One region of the Lactococcus sp. bn62 genome, then DNA from elsewhere that is predicted to be linked to it. Evidence: predicted binding sites of a transcription regulator. Region 1 holds the regulator's gene; each other region holds the start of a gene.
The links. The regulator CtsR, encoded in region 1, represses protease genes until heat stress. The targets are predictions, from matches to a motif close to TTGGTCAAAAAAGGTCAAANA.
Positions count from the first base shown of each region.

Region 2: clpB (ATP-dependent chaperone ClpB) is a predicted target of CtsR. The motif match lies at 2,288-2,308, and genes of this name have one in related genera.
Region 3: P3G65_RS08975 (ATP-dependent Clp protease ATP-binding subunit) is a predicted target of CtsR. The motif match lies at 2,086-2,106, and genes of this name have one in related genera.

Region 1 covers NZ_CP120417.1:489,101-493,936, forward strand. Annotated here, with positions in the region: gene mltG (endolytic transglycosylase MltG) at 1-1,210, shown strand, start outside; gene greA (transcription elongation factor GreA) at 1,235-1,708, shown strand; gene P3G65_RS02790 (CtsR family transcriptional regulator) at 1,828-2,280, shown strand; gene P3G65_RS02795 (ATP-dependent Clp protease ATP-binding subunit) at 2,270-4,720, shown strand.
Region 2 covers NZ_CP120417.1:1,218,792-1,223,627, forward strand. Annotated here, with positions in the region: gene clpB (ATP-dependent chaperone ClpB) at 1-2,214, opposite strand, end outside; gene P3G65_RS06340 (SDR family oxidoreductase) at 2,374-3,003, opposite strand; gene P3G65_RS06345 (Rrf2 family transcriptional regulator) at 3,092-3,532, opposite strand; gene P3G65_RS06350 (HdeD family acid-resistance protein) at 3,678-4,208, shown strand; gene P3G65_RS06355 (MFS transporter) at 4,265-4,836, opposite strand, start outside.
Region 3 covers NZ_CP120417.1:1,722,675-1,727,510, reverse strand. Annotated here, with positions in the region: gene dnaG (DNA primase) at 1-557, shown strand, start outside; gene rpoD (RNA polymerase sigma factor RpoD) at 593-1,975, shown strand; gene P3G65_RS08975 (ATP-dependent Clp protease ATP-binding subunit) at 2,193-4,439, shown strand; gene yqeK (bis(5'-nucleosyl)-tetraphosphatase (symmetrical) YqeK) at 4,494-4,836, shown strand, end outside.

The DNA.
Region 1 (4,836 bases):
ACAAAGAAGTCGTCGTGCAGCAGTAAAATCGGATGCGGAAGCTGAAGAAATGCAGCCCAAGTCGAAAGCGAAAAAATCGAAGAAGAAAGTTTCTTCTGGAAAGATTATTGCTGTTATCGTAGCTGTTTTAATTCTGGCTGCGGCAGGGACTGGTTTTTACGGTTATAATTTCATCAAAGAAGGTGTACAACCGCTCAATACTGCAAATACAACCAAACGCGCCATTAACATTCCAGCGGGAGCAAGCAGTAAACAAATCGGAGATATCTTACAACGAGAAGGTATTATCAAAAATGGTATGGTTTTCCAATACTATACTAAATTTAAAAATTTCAGTGGCTTTAAGAGCGGCTACTACAACTTGGCGCCTAGCATGAACTTGTCGGATATTGCAAGTCTTTTGGAGCAAGGAGGAACCGAACATCCTGTGGAACCAACTCTGGGCAAAATTTTGATTCCTGAAGGTTATACATTGGAACAAATTGCTCAAGCTGTTACAGTGAATTCTGCGGATAAAGATGAAAAAACACCTTTTACTAAAGATGAGTTTATGAAGACTGTACAGGATCAAGCGTTCATCGAAAAAATGAAAGAGAAGTTTCCAAAACTTCTTGCAAGCTTACCAAGTAAAGACAGTGGTGTGAAGTATCAACTTGAAGGTTACCTCTTCCCAGCAACTTATGAGTATACGAAAAAGACAACTGTTGAAAGCTTAATTGAGACCATGCTTTCAACAACTAATACACAGCTGGAACCTTTGTATGAACAAATACAAGCGAACGGACTTACGGTCAATGAAACCTTGAGTTTGGCTGCCATTGTCGAAAAAGAAGCGAATAGCGATGATGATCGCCGTAACGTTGCACAGGTCTTCTTTAACCGTAAAGATTTAGGGATGACGATGGATTCTAATACAGGAATCTTTTATGCTGAAGGTAAGCTAGGTAAGGATACGTCGCTTGATCAGCAAGCTGCAATTAATACACAATTAGACTCACCTTTCAATACTTACTTGTATCCAGGTTTTGGTCCTGGACCAATCGTAAGTCCAAGCTTGTCGTCAATCAAAGCAGTGCTTAACCCGACTGCGAATGATTATCTTTATTTCGTAGCAGACGTTGAAGGTAAGATTTACTTTGCGCAAACACTTGAAGAACAAAACATCAATGTTCAAAAGTATGTCAATGATGCGATTGCGTCGGGTAATTAATTAGAAATTTAAAAAGGATAAAAAATGGTAGAAAAAACTTTCCCCATGACCAAAGAAGGTCTGGAAAAATTAGAACAAGAATTAGATAACCTTAAATTGGTTAAACGCCCTGAAGTTATTGAACGCATCAAAATTGCACGTAGCTACGGTGACCTTTCAGAAAACTCAGAATACGAAGCAGCAAAAGATGAACAAGCCTTTATTGAAGGTCGTATCTCAACTGTGGAAACAATGATTCGTTATGCTGAAATCGTAGACAATGCTAATATTGACAAAAATGAAGTTGCTCTTGGTAAATCAGTTGTTTTCCAAGAAGTTGGAGATGACGAAGAAGAAGAGTACGAAATCGTCGGTACTGCTGAAGCAGATCCATTTTCAGGCAAAATTTCAAATGAATCTCCAATCGCTCAAGCCTTGATTGGCCGTAAAGTTGGCGATGTTGTGAAAATTCCGTTGCCTATGGGTGAAATCGAAGTTAAGATTGTTGATGTCAAATAAAATAAAAAAATCTGCTTTTAGCGGATTTTTTTATTTTAGAGACGTTTCAGCCACTATTTTTGGTAAAAAATTAAAATTTTCGATATAATAGTCAATAAAGGTCAAAGATTGGAGGTTCTATGTCTGCCCAAAATACTTCAGATATTATCGAAGCTTATTTGCGAAAACTGCTAGAAGAGGCACGTGAGATTGAGATTAAACGTGCAGATTTAGCCAGTCAATTTGACGTGGTTCCTTCGCAAATTAACTATGTGATTAAAACCCGTTTCACCCCATCTAAAGGCTTTGATGTTGAGTCGAAGCGTGGTGGTGGCGGCTATATCAAAATATTCAAATACCATTATTCGGCAAAGCATGAATTCTTGCTTGATTTAGCACAGAAGTTGCCTGCCAACTTGACCGAAAGTATGGCACAAGATGTCTTGCAACTTTTATTTGATGAAAACATTTTGACTGAACGAGAAGGAAATCTTCTCCTTTTGCTTTTAGCTGATAGTGATATTTCTAACAGTTGTCGAGCACAAATGATGATAAAAATACTACAGAGATTGGATCGTGATGATGAAATTTAATGAAAAGGACTTTACACCACAAGTCGTAAAAGTGCTTGAGAAGTCTGTCGACTATGCGCACAAGTTTAACTACGCGTGGGTTGAAAGCTCGCACCTATTGGCTGCCTTGGCTGAGGTCCCGGCTTCATTGGCATTTACGCTACTTAATTCAGAAAAGATTGATTTGGAAGAAATGTTAATCGACATCGAAGATTTTTCAAGTCAAGTGAAGACAAAAAAATCAGAAATAAAGCTTAGTCCAAGAGTCGAAACGATTATTGAGCAAGCACGAGCACTAGCTCAAAATAATGATAAAAACCGCATCGGAACCGAGCATCTCTTATATATGCTGTTGGCAAATGAAGCCAGCTTTGCAGGACAACTTTTACGTGAGCAAGACATCAATATCGTTAACCTCCGCAAAAAGCTAGAGCAAAAAGCATATCTACGTGTACCAGAGCGCCGTAAAGCGGTGACACCAGCTTCGAAAAGAAACCTGTCGGGGAAAGTGTCCGAAACAACGACGACACCTACTTTAGACACGGTATCAACAGATTTGACAAAAGCAGCCCGTGAAGGCAAGCTTGATCCCATGATTGGAAGAGAGCGTGAAGTTGAACGTCTTATCCACATTTTGAGCCGGCGAACAAAAAATAATCCCGTTCTTGTTGGTGAGCCAGGTGTTGGTAAGTCAGCGATTATTGAAGGCTTTGCGACACGTGTGGCTGCAGGAAATGTTCCTGTAGGTTTACGTGGTAGCCGCATTATGGCTTTAAATATGGCGATGGTCGTAGCGGGGACAAAATTCCGTGGTGAATTTGAAGATCGTTTAACGGCTATTGTTGATGAAGTGACACACGATAAAGATGTTATCGTCTTTATCGATGAACTGCATACAATCATTGGGGCTGGTGGCGGCATGGACTCGGTCAACGATGCCTCAAACATTTTAAAACCAGCATTAGCACGGGGCGAGTTCCAACTCATCGGTGCTACCACTTATCAAGAATATCAAAAATATATTGAAAAAGATGAAGCCCTAGAACGCCGTTTTGCCCGTGTCAATGTCGAAGAACCCTCAGAAGAGGAAACGGTTGCGATTTTACAAGGTTTGAAAGAAAAATTTGAGGCTTACCATATAGTCAAATTTGAAGAAGGGGCTTTGGAGCGTGCTGTCAGCTTGAGTAATCGCTATATGCCTAGTCGTCGTCTCCCAGACAAAGCTATTGATCTTCTTGATGAAGCAGCAGCCAAAGTTAAAATCACGAGTAAAACAAATTATACCAAGTTAGACGAGTTAAAAGCAGAATTAAAAGCGGAAGAACTGAGATTACAAAAAGCAGTTGTTGCTCTTGATATTGTTGAAGCGCAAGGGATTGAAAAAGATATTGAAAAATTAACGCACAAGATTGATAATTTTACAGTATCGGAAAATGATAATCCTTTGGTGGAGGAAAGCGATGTTTATGCTGTCGTTTCTAACCTTACAGGAATCCCACTCCAACAGATGACGAAGACAGAAAGTGAACGTCTGATTAACTTAGAAAAAGAGTTACATAAACGTGTGGTTGGACAGGAAGAAGCGATTTCTGCTGTTTCTCGTGCCATTAGACGTGCACGTTCAGGGATTGCCGATACGAGACGTCCTTTGGGCTCATTTATGTTCCTTGGTCCGACAGGAGTTGGGAAGACAGAGCTTGCTAAGGCTTTAGCGGAAAGTGTTTTTGGCAGTGAAGAAAATATGATTCGTGTAGACATGAGTGAATTTATGGAAAAATTCTCGACATCGCGTCTTATCGGAGCACCTCCTGGATATGTAGGTTACGATGAAGGTGGGCAATTGACAGAGCAAGTCCGTAATAAGCCTTATTCTGTTATTCTCCTTGATGAAGTCGAAAAGGCCCACCCTGATATTTTCAATATCATGTTACAAATTTTGGATGATGGTTTCGTTACAGATACCAAAGGACGTAAAGTTGATTTCAGAAATACGATCATCATTATGACATCTAACTTGGGTGCAACGGCTATTCGTGATGATAAAACGGTTGGTTTTGGGGCTAAATCAATTTCAACGGATTATCCAGCTATGAAAGCAAGAATCATGGAAGAGCTGAAGAAACAGTACCGTCCAGAATTTCTCAATCGTATCGATGAAACTATCGTTTTCCATTCACTGACAGAAAAAGAGATTGAACAAGTCGTGAAAATCATGAGTAAATCTCTTGTATCGCGTTTGAAAGATCAAAATATCAAAGTAAAATTTACACCTGCTGCTTTGAAAGTTATTGCTGATAAAGGATTTGATCCTGAATACGGTGCCCGCCCATTGCGTAAAGCTCTGCAACGTGAGGTTGAAGACACGCTCAGTGAACAATTGCTTGCCGGCGAAATTCATCCAGGGGATACGATTTCGATTGGTTCTTCTAATAAAAAGATTAGAATAAGTGTTATTGATTGACTTGTAAGCGATTATATATTATAATTAAATTAGAAATAAAGAAAGGACGGTTCTTAAAACTTGACTGTCCAGCGCCTGCAAAACAGTGAAGGTTCAATACAAGAGCCGTTAAGGTA
Region 2 (4,836 bases), 730 kb from region 1:
TATTTCGCCTTGATCATCAACATTGTCTAGCAAATATTGTGATCCGACATTTGATGTCATAATCAAAACAGTATTCTTGAAGTCAACCAAAACGCCTTTTGAATCCGTCAAACGACCATCATCCAAGACTTGCAACAAGATATTGAAGACATCTGGATGTGCTTTTTCAATTTCGTCCAACAAAATAATTGTATATGGGTTACGGCGCACAGCTTCAGTCAGTTGACCACCTTCATCATAACCAACATATCCTGGAGGAGCTCCGACAAGACGGGATACACTGTGTTTTTCCATATATTCACTCATGTCAATACGAACCATGTGTTCTTCGGAGTCAAATAAATTTTCGGCCAAGGCTTTAGCTAACTCTGTCTTACCAACACCTGTAGGTCCTAAGAAAAGGAAGGAACCTAAAGGACGATTAGGGTCTTGAATTCCTGCTCGAGCACGAATAATAGCATCAGACACAGCTTCAACTGCCTCATCTTGCCCTACTACACGTTGATGAAGAGTTTCTGGTAAATGAAGGAGTTTTTCACGTTCACCTTCCACCAGTTTTGTCACAGGAATACCTGTCATACGGCCTACAACTTCCGCAATTTGTTCTTCAGTGACAGATTCTTGAACAAGACTGAGATCATCTGATTTTGCTTTGCTTTCAAGCTCTTTCAGTGATTGTTCAATTTCTGGAATTTTACCGTAACGTAAGGCCGCTGCTTTTTCAAAGTCACCTTCATTTTGTGCTTCTTCTAATTCATGGCGTGCACGTTCCAGTTCATTCCGTTTATCAGAAATATTGCCCACTTCTTTCTTTTCAGCTTCCCATTGGGCTTTAAGTTGATTGTTTTCTTCACGAAGTTCTGCAATTTCTTCACGAATGATATTTAAACGTTTCTTCGAAGCATCATCACGTTCTTTTTTGAGCGCTGCTTCTTCAATTTCCAACTGCATCAAGCGGCGGTTTGCTTGGTCGAGTTCTGTTGGCAGAGAATTCATTTCAACACGAATTGTTGCGCTGGCTTCATCGACTAAGTCAATCGCTTTATCTGGCAAGAAACGGTCTGTAATATAACGATCAGAAAGTGTTGCTGCTGCAACCAATGCGTTATCGTGGATTGTTACACCGTGGTGAATTTCAAAACGTTCTTTCAAACCACGCAGAATGGAAATAGTATCTTCAACTGTTGGTTCAGTAACTAGAACTTTTTGGAAACGACGTTCCAAAGCTTTGTCTGTTTCCATATATTTACGGTACTCGTCCAAAGTTGTTGCACCAATTAAATGCAATTCACCACGTGCAAGCATCGGTTTCAAAAGATTACCAGCATCCATTGAACCTTCAGTCTTACCAGCACCGACGATCGTGTGTAACTCATCAATAAAGAGAATAATTTGTCCGTCAGACTTTTTAACTTCATTCAGTACTGCTTTCAGACGTTCTTCAAACTCACCACGATATTTAGCACCTGCAATAAGTGCCCCCATATCCAAAGAGAATACTGTTTTATCTTTTAGATTTTCAGGTACATCTTTACGGACAATACGTTGCGCAAGTCCTTCAACAATGGCTGTTTTACCTACACCAGGTTCACCAATTAGAACCGGGTTATTTTTTGTTTTACGTGATAAGACACGAATAATATCACGAATTTCTTCATCACGTCCGATTACAGGATCTTGTTTTCCTGATTTCACTTGAGCAACAAGGTCGACGCCGTATTTTTCAAGTGCTTTATATGTATCTTCAGCATTTTGGTTTGTCACTTTATCACCTCCTCGTAGGTTTTCAATTGCTAATTTCGTTTTTTCTTTATTCATTCCATGGCTAACCAGATATTCTGTTAAAGGATTTTTCTTTAACTCAAAAAGGGCCAAGAGTACAATTTCAGTTGAGAGATATTCATCACCCATATCTTTGGCAATCTTATTTGCTGCATTGAACAGATTAAAGAGATCTGCGCTAATATTTTGACCATAGGTAATATTGCTACCTTCAACAGAAGAAATCTTGTCTATTTCTTTTTCAATAATTTTTGTAAATTCTTCAATGTTAATTTCTGAATCTTTGTAAAAATTAAAGGCAAAACTGTTCGGTTGCACAAATATTCGCCATAAATGTGGAATTTCAATCGCTTGATGATGGCGAGTCTGCGCAATTTGTTGCGCTTCATAAAGCGATTTTTGCATACTTGTTGTCATTTTTTCGATGTCCATAATGCACCTCGATTCATTTCATAGTAATGTAGTATTTTTCTCATTTTTCTTACTACCTCTTAATTATACTCTTTTGGTCAGTAAAGGTCAAACTATTTGCTCATAAATTTACATATAAAAATAAGAGGGGTTTTCTTGAGAAAATCCCTCTTATTTTTACTATTTTTGAAAAACGCTGATACGTTGTCCGACATAATTTCCTTCCAGTGCAATATTAATCATCGCTTTCGCATAGTCTGCATAACTAATCACACTTTCGCCTTTGTCATTAACCGTAAACTCTTCTCCCGCAACAACATAATCTCCAGTTTTTTCACCATCTGCTTGGAAATCTGCAGCAGGGCTTACATAAGTCCATTTCACATCCTGACGTTTTCTCAACGCAGTTAATGAATCAGACATAGCTGTTGCCAAAGGTTTGAAAGCGTCTGGGAAACCTTCTGATTGATAAAGTGCTAAATCATGTTCTGGATTAAGGTAAAGACTTCCGGCACCACCAACAATCAACAAGCGCTTGTCCGTACCTTCAACAAGATCAGCAAGATGTTGGATTGAAGTAGTATGTTGCTCCAAGCTATCTTCTGCCCATGTTCCAAAAGCATCAATAATAACATCAAAATCCTTGATGTCTTCTTTAGTTAAATCAAACAAATCTTTCTCGATAGAAGACGGAGCTACTGTTTTGTTTTCGCCCCGAACAATTGCTGTTACATCCAAGCCTCTGTCTACCGCTTCTTGTACAATAAGACGACCGGCTTTACCATTTGCTGCTACTACTGCTAATTTCATATTAGACCTCCATGTCTTTTCCGTTGTAATATTTTTTGTTACAACTAATTCTACATAAGCTTTTATTAAATGTCAACGATTTGGTTTCTTAAGGATTTATCGCCACATAATGATCAATATCCGTAATTACTTCTTGTAAACTCATCGCCTTCATTTGGTCTTCCATCGCTTTTTGAATTAAATCAAGTTTATCATACAGTACTTGATGGATATTTTTCCCGACAGAACAGTCAGGGCTGGGATGTTCGTGAAAATGGAATAAGCCATTTTTATTAATGACTTCAACCGCACTATAAATATCGAATAAACTAATGTCTTCAATTGGTTTAGCGATTGCAGCTCCACCGCTCCCGCGCACAACATGCACTAATTCGTTAGCTTTCAGTTGCTGTAATACTCTTCGAATAATCACGGGATTTACATTAATACTTGTAGCTAAAAAATCACTAGTAATCTTATGTTCTCCCTCAAAGGTATGGATACAGGCAAAAATATGAAGTGCAATCGTAAAGCGACTTGATATTTGCATTTTTTTCTCCTTCGACTCTCATTTTACCTTAAGTATAAATGTCCTTTTTCAGAATGTCAATTATAATAACTAGGCAAATATATTATGGGCACTTCTCTCCAAAATAAGTTATAATTAAATTATCAGAAAAGAAAGGGGTATAAATATGTTTTCTGAAAACTTTTCGAAAAAATTACGTAACAACGTCGGAATTAATGGTCTTATTTCCACACTTATTGGATTACTCATTTTATTTTGGCCAGGACGTACAGCACAAGTTGGAACTGTTTTGATTGGGATTTCCTTCATTTTAATTGGAGTTTCTTATCTTGTTTCTATCTTTGCCTTGATGAATGAAAATCCGTGGTCACGCTTTGGACATCTTCTTTTAGGTACGGTTTACTTGGTTGCGGGGATTTTCTCTTTAATTAACTTGGCAGCTGCAACAGCTACCTTGTTTATCATCATTGGTATTTTAGTTGGTTTCACATGGATTACTGAAGGCTTTGTTTCCTTTGGGTTTGTTCCATATTCTCCATCTAAACCTTGGACAATTCTTTCAGGACTTCTCAGTGTCGTTGCGGGCTTCATGCTCTTGCTCACACCTTTATGGGGTGCAATGGCACTTTGGACACTTCTTGGTGTTGTTGTTCTTATCTTAGGTATTTTCAAATTGATTCGTTACTTTACTTGGTAATCTTTGCGAATGCCAAATAAAAAAGGGTTCTTCTTAAAGAACTCTTTTTTAATTTTTCATTTTTTCGATTTACGGTTCATAAGCATTGACAATACACCGGTACCAAACAAGATAATCGCCGAGATATAGTAAGGGAAGAAATGATTGATATCAAACATTACTCCTGCAGCCAATGGACCTAAAATATTGCCAAAACTTGTAAAGGTTGAATTCAATCCATTGATTGCTCCTTGTTGGTCTCCTGCGTGTTTTGACAAGTAAGTTGTTACTGCCGGTCTAAATAAGTCAAAAGCGAGGAAGACAACAAATGTAGAAATAGCAACAGTGATGCGATTACCTGTGAAAGCAATAATAGCAATAAAGAGCGCACTTGCAAAGAAGGTCAAATGAATCAAATGCATTTCACCAATCTTTCCAACAATCCAGTCGAATAGGAAGAGTTGGAAGAAAAGGGCGATAATACCACTTACTGTAATTACTAAAGCAATTTCACTTGTAGTAAAGCCAAAATTGATTGTCGCCATGATGCTATAAATTGATTCGAAGGCTTGCAGACCAAACGAAGAAATTAAAATAACGACAAAAAGCGATGTGAACATTGGATTTTTGAGGATATCCAAGAAAGATG
Region 3 (4,836 bases), 900 kb from region 1:
AGAGTTTTGGGAGCTTTTCGGAAGAAGATTTTTCGAATTATCCTGATCCTGGTTTTATTGCAACGGAGCAAGATTATTATGGTGATTTTCCTTCTGGTCAAGAGGCTGCTAAAACTGTACAACAGCCGCAACTTCCAAGTTTATCACGAAGTGAACGGGCAGAGGAACAACTTTTGAATCGCATGATTTATCATCAGAGTATTCTTCAAAAATTTGCGGAGGATGAAACTTTTCGCTTTGTCCATCAGCGTTACCAGAACCTTTTTGACAAAATCATACTTGAGGTTATGAGTTTTGAAGAAATTGATCCTTCTCACTTTGGTACCTCATTAGATACCGATGAGAAAAATTTATTTTATCAAATCTTAAGTCTTGATTTGCCAGATGAGACAAGTAGTCAGGAGCTCGAAGATTTGGTGGCCGTTTTTGCAAAGGAAATGGAGCAAATAAAGTTTAGTGAATTGCAAAAACAACTAGAGAATGCCCAAAAAGTAGGCAACAAGGAACGTGAGCTGGAACTCACAATCCAAATCATTAATCAGAAGAAAAAAATATAAGCTATTGCTTATATTGTTCATTGGGGAGGATTAAATTGGCAAGTAATAATAAAAAAAGAATCAGTCAAATTGCAAAAGAAACTGGAATCACTAACAAAGCTTTAATCGCAAAAGCACAAGAGCTTGGTATGGCGGTTAAATCGCATTCAAGTTCTATTTTTGAAGCTGAAGAAGCAAAACTCCTTGCGGCAATGGATTTTAAACCAATTATTGTTGAAAAAGTTGATGTGGAAGAGTTAAAAGAAAAAGGTTCTAAACATGTAACTTCTGTTAAAGAAAAAGCGGCCAAGAAAATCGATATTAAAGATTCGGATACTTTTGACAATAAGGCTTTTGATAAAGCAGTAGCAGCTTATATTACAAAACGTAAACCTCTCGAAGAAGCTTTAGATGATGAAATTACAGATGAGCTTGTGGTGAAGTTTGGTTTGGAAGCCGAAGCTATCGAAGATTTGCTTCAACAAATCCAAGATGCAGGTATTTCTATTGTTGATAAAGAAGGAAATCCTAGTCCATTAGCTTTGCAAGCTGAAGAAGAAGAAAAGCTTGATGATAATGCCATGGATGAAATCGTGACAAATGTCCGTATTGATGATCCTGTCCGTATGTATCTTAAGGAAATCGGACGTTATCCATTGATTTCGCTTGAAGAAGAAACAAAACTTGCGGAAGCTATCGTGGCAGGTGGTGATGAAGCAGAATTTGCCAAACAAATGCTTGCGGAAGCCAATTTACGTTTGGTTGTTTCAATTGCAAAGCGTTATTCTGGACGAGGGATGCAATTCCTGGATTTGATCCAAGAAGGAAACATGGGACTTATGAAAGCTGTGGACAAATTTGACCATACGAAAGGTTTCAAATTCTCAACTTATGCGACCTGGTGGATTCGTCAAGCAATCACACGTGCGATTGCTGACCAAGCACGTACAATTCGTATTCCTGTCCACATGGTCGAAACAATCAATAAGTTAATCCGTGTACAACGTAATCTTTTACAAGAATTAGGTCGTGATCCTTTACCAGAAGAAATTGGTAAAGAATTGCACATGACACCTGATAAAGTTCGTGAAGTCTTAAAAATTGCGCAGGAACCTGTATCATTGGAAACACCTATTGGTGAGGAAGACGATTCACACCTTGGAGATTTCATTGAAGATGATGTGATTGAAAGTCCGGTAGACTATACCAACCGTATCTTGCTTCGTGAACAGCTTGATGAAGTTATGGATACCTTAACGGACCGCGAAGAAAACGTATTGCGTATGCGTTTTGGACTTGATGATGGACGTATGCACACACTTGAAGATGTTGGTAAACAATTTAAAGTGACACGTGAACGTATTCGTCAAATTGAAGCGAAAGCGATTAAAAAGTTACGTCATCCTCGTCGTAGCAAACCATTGCGTGACTTTATGTAATATAAAAAACTCTCTCGACAGATGTCGAAGAGTTTTTTCTTATAATTGAAAAAGAATATAGTACAAAAGATTTGATAAATTTGAGAGAAGTGATATAATAAAAATTATTAAAGGTCAAAAAAGGTCAAACTTTAAATAAAAGAAGCCAGACATGATTCTTTAATTCTAAAAAAATAAGTTAAAATAAAGAAAAGACGTAACCACAAAGGAGGAAGAGATGCTCTGCCAAAATTGTAAAATAAACGAAGCGACAATTCACCTTTATACAAATGTGAATGGCCAGCGTAAGCAAGTGGATTTATGCCAAAACTGTTATCAAATTATGAAATCAGGTGGTCAAGAAAGCTTGTTTGCTGGAGCTACAAATATTTCGAATAATGATGATCCTTTTAATCCATTTCCAGATATTTTCCAAGCCTTACATGGTAATGATCAAGGTCGGACAATGACACCTCCAACACAAGCGGGTGGTCGAGGCCCAGGAGGTCCACAAAATCCTCGTGGAAGTCAAGCACCTAAAGGACTTCTTGAAGAATTCGGAGTCAACATTACTGATGCTGCACGTCGTGGAGAAATAGATCCTGTTATTGGACGGGATTCTGAAATTACCCGTGTTATCGAAATTTTGAATCGTCGAACAAAAAATAATCCTGTTCTTATCGGTGAACCTGGTGTTGGGAAAACAGCAGTTGTTGAAGGTTTAGCCCAAAAAATAGTTGATGGTGATGTACCACAAAAACTACAAAATAAAGAAGTTATTCGTCTTGATGTTGTCAGTCTCGTCCAAGGTACTGGTGTGCGTGGGCAATTTGAAGAGCGTATGCAAAAACTGATGGAAGAGATTCGTAAACGTGATGACGTTATCCTCTTCATTGATGAAATTCATGAGATTGTGGGCGCAGGCTCTGCTGGGGAAGGAAATATGGATGCTGGAAATATCCTTAAACCGGCTTTAGCACGTGGAGAACTCCAACTTGTTGGAGCAACAACCCTCAATGAATATCGAATTATTGAAAAAGATGCAGCGCTTGAGCGTCGGATGCAACCTGTTAAAGTTGATGAACCTTCTGTAGATGAGACTATCACAATCTTACGTGGTATTCAAAAACGTTATGAAGATTATCATCATGTAAAATACTCAGATGAAGCAATCTTAGCTGCTGCAAATCTGTCTAACCGTTATATTCAGGACCGTTTCCTTCCCGATAAAGCAATAGACTTGCTGGACGAAGCGGGTTCGAAAAAGAATCTGACCCTCAAATTTGTTGATCCTGAGGACATAAAGAAACGTATTGAGCAAGCAGAGGCGCAAAAAAACGAAGCCATGCAACGTGAAGATTTTGAGAAAGCAGCTCATTTCCGTGATCAAATCGCTAAGCTTCGTGAGCTTCAAAGCCATGAAATCTCAGATACTGACATGCCAAATATCACAGAAAAAGATATTGAAGTAATTGTTGAAGAAAAGACACATATACCTGTAGGTGATTTGAAAGAAAAAGAACAAACACAGCTCATTAATCTAGCTGAAGACTTGAAAGAACATGTTATCGGGCAAGATGAAGCGATTGATAAAATTTCTAAAGCTGTGCGTCGTTCGCGTGTCGGACTTGGAAAGCCTAATCGTCCTATCGGTTCATTCCTCTTTGTTGGACCTACTGGTGTAGGGAAGACCGAACTTGCAAAACAATTGGCTTATGAGCTTTTTGGCTCAAGAGATAGCATGATTCGCTTTGACATGTCGGAATACATGGAAAAACATAGTGTGGCTAAGTTGATTGGTGCTCCTCCAGGATATGTGGGTTATGAAGAAGCAGGTCAGTTGACAGAACGTGTGCGCCGTAACCCATACAGCTTAATTTTATTGGATGAGATTGAGAAAGCTCACCCGGATGTAATGCATATGTTCTTGCAAATTCTTGATGACGGGCGTTTGACAGATGCGCAAGGTCGTACAGTTTCCTTCAAAGATGCTATCATCATTATGACATCGAATGCTGGTACAGGTAAGGTTGAAGCAAGTGTTGGTTTTGGCGCTGCACGTGAAGGACGTACGAATTCAGTGCTTGGAGAGTTGGGTAATTTCTTCAGTCCAGAATTCATGAACCGTTTTGATGCTATCATTGAATTCTCAGCATTGAGCAAAGAAAACTTGCTTAAGATTGTAGATTTAATGTTGGATGAAGTAAATGCTCAAATCGCTCAAAATGATATTCATCTTGACGTCACACAGGCGGTTAAAGAAAAACTCGTTGATCTGGGCTACGATCCGAAAATGGGAGCACGCCCATTACGTCGTACCATCCAGGATAATATCGAGGATGCTATTGCTGATTTTTATATCGAGCATCCTGAGTATAAAGAATTACTTGCAGATTTGGTTGATGATAAGATTGTTATTGTGAATAAGCCTGAAGAAGTAAAAGGCACAGCGGATACATCTGATACTGAAGATGAGGAGAAATAAAAAAAGATAAGACCGGTTGATGGTCTTATCTTTTTTTGTTAAAGTAAGGTAAATATGAAAAATACAAATCAACTTAAACAAGAGATAAAAACTTTTTTATTAGAAAAGGAATGTTATGCAACATATAACCATTGCATAACTGTTGGTGACTATGCTGAAGAAATAGGACATGAATTTCTAAATGAAGCAGAAAGAGAGCAAGTAAAAATAGCAGGATACTTACATGATATTTCTGCTATTTATCCCAATAATGAAAGAATTTTTGTAGCAGAAGATATGAAGATAGAGCTATTTAAGGAAGAAAGACAATTTCCTATGATTATTCATCAAAAAATATCAAGGATAATGGCTCAAAGAGAATTTGGTATCCAAGACGAAAAAATTCTTTCAGCAATTT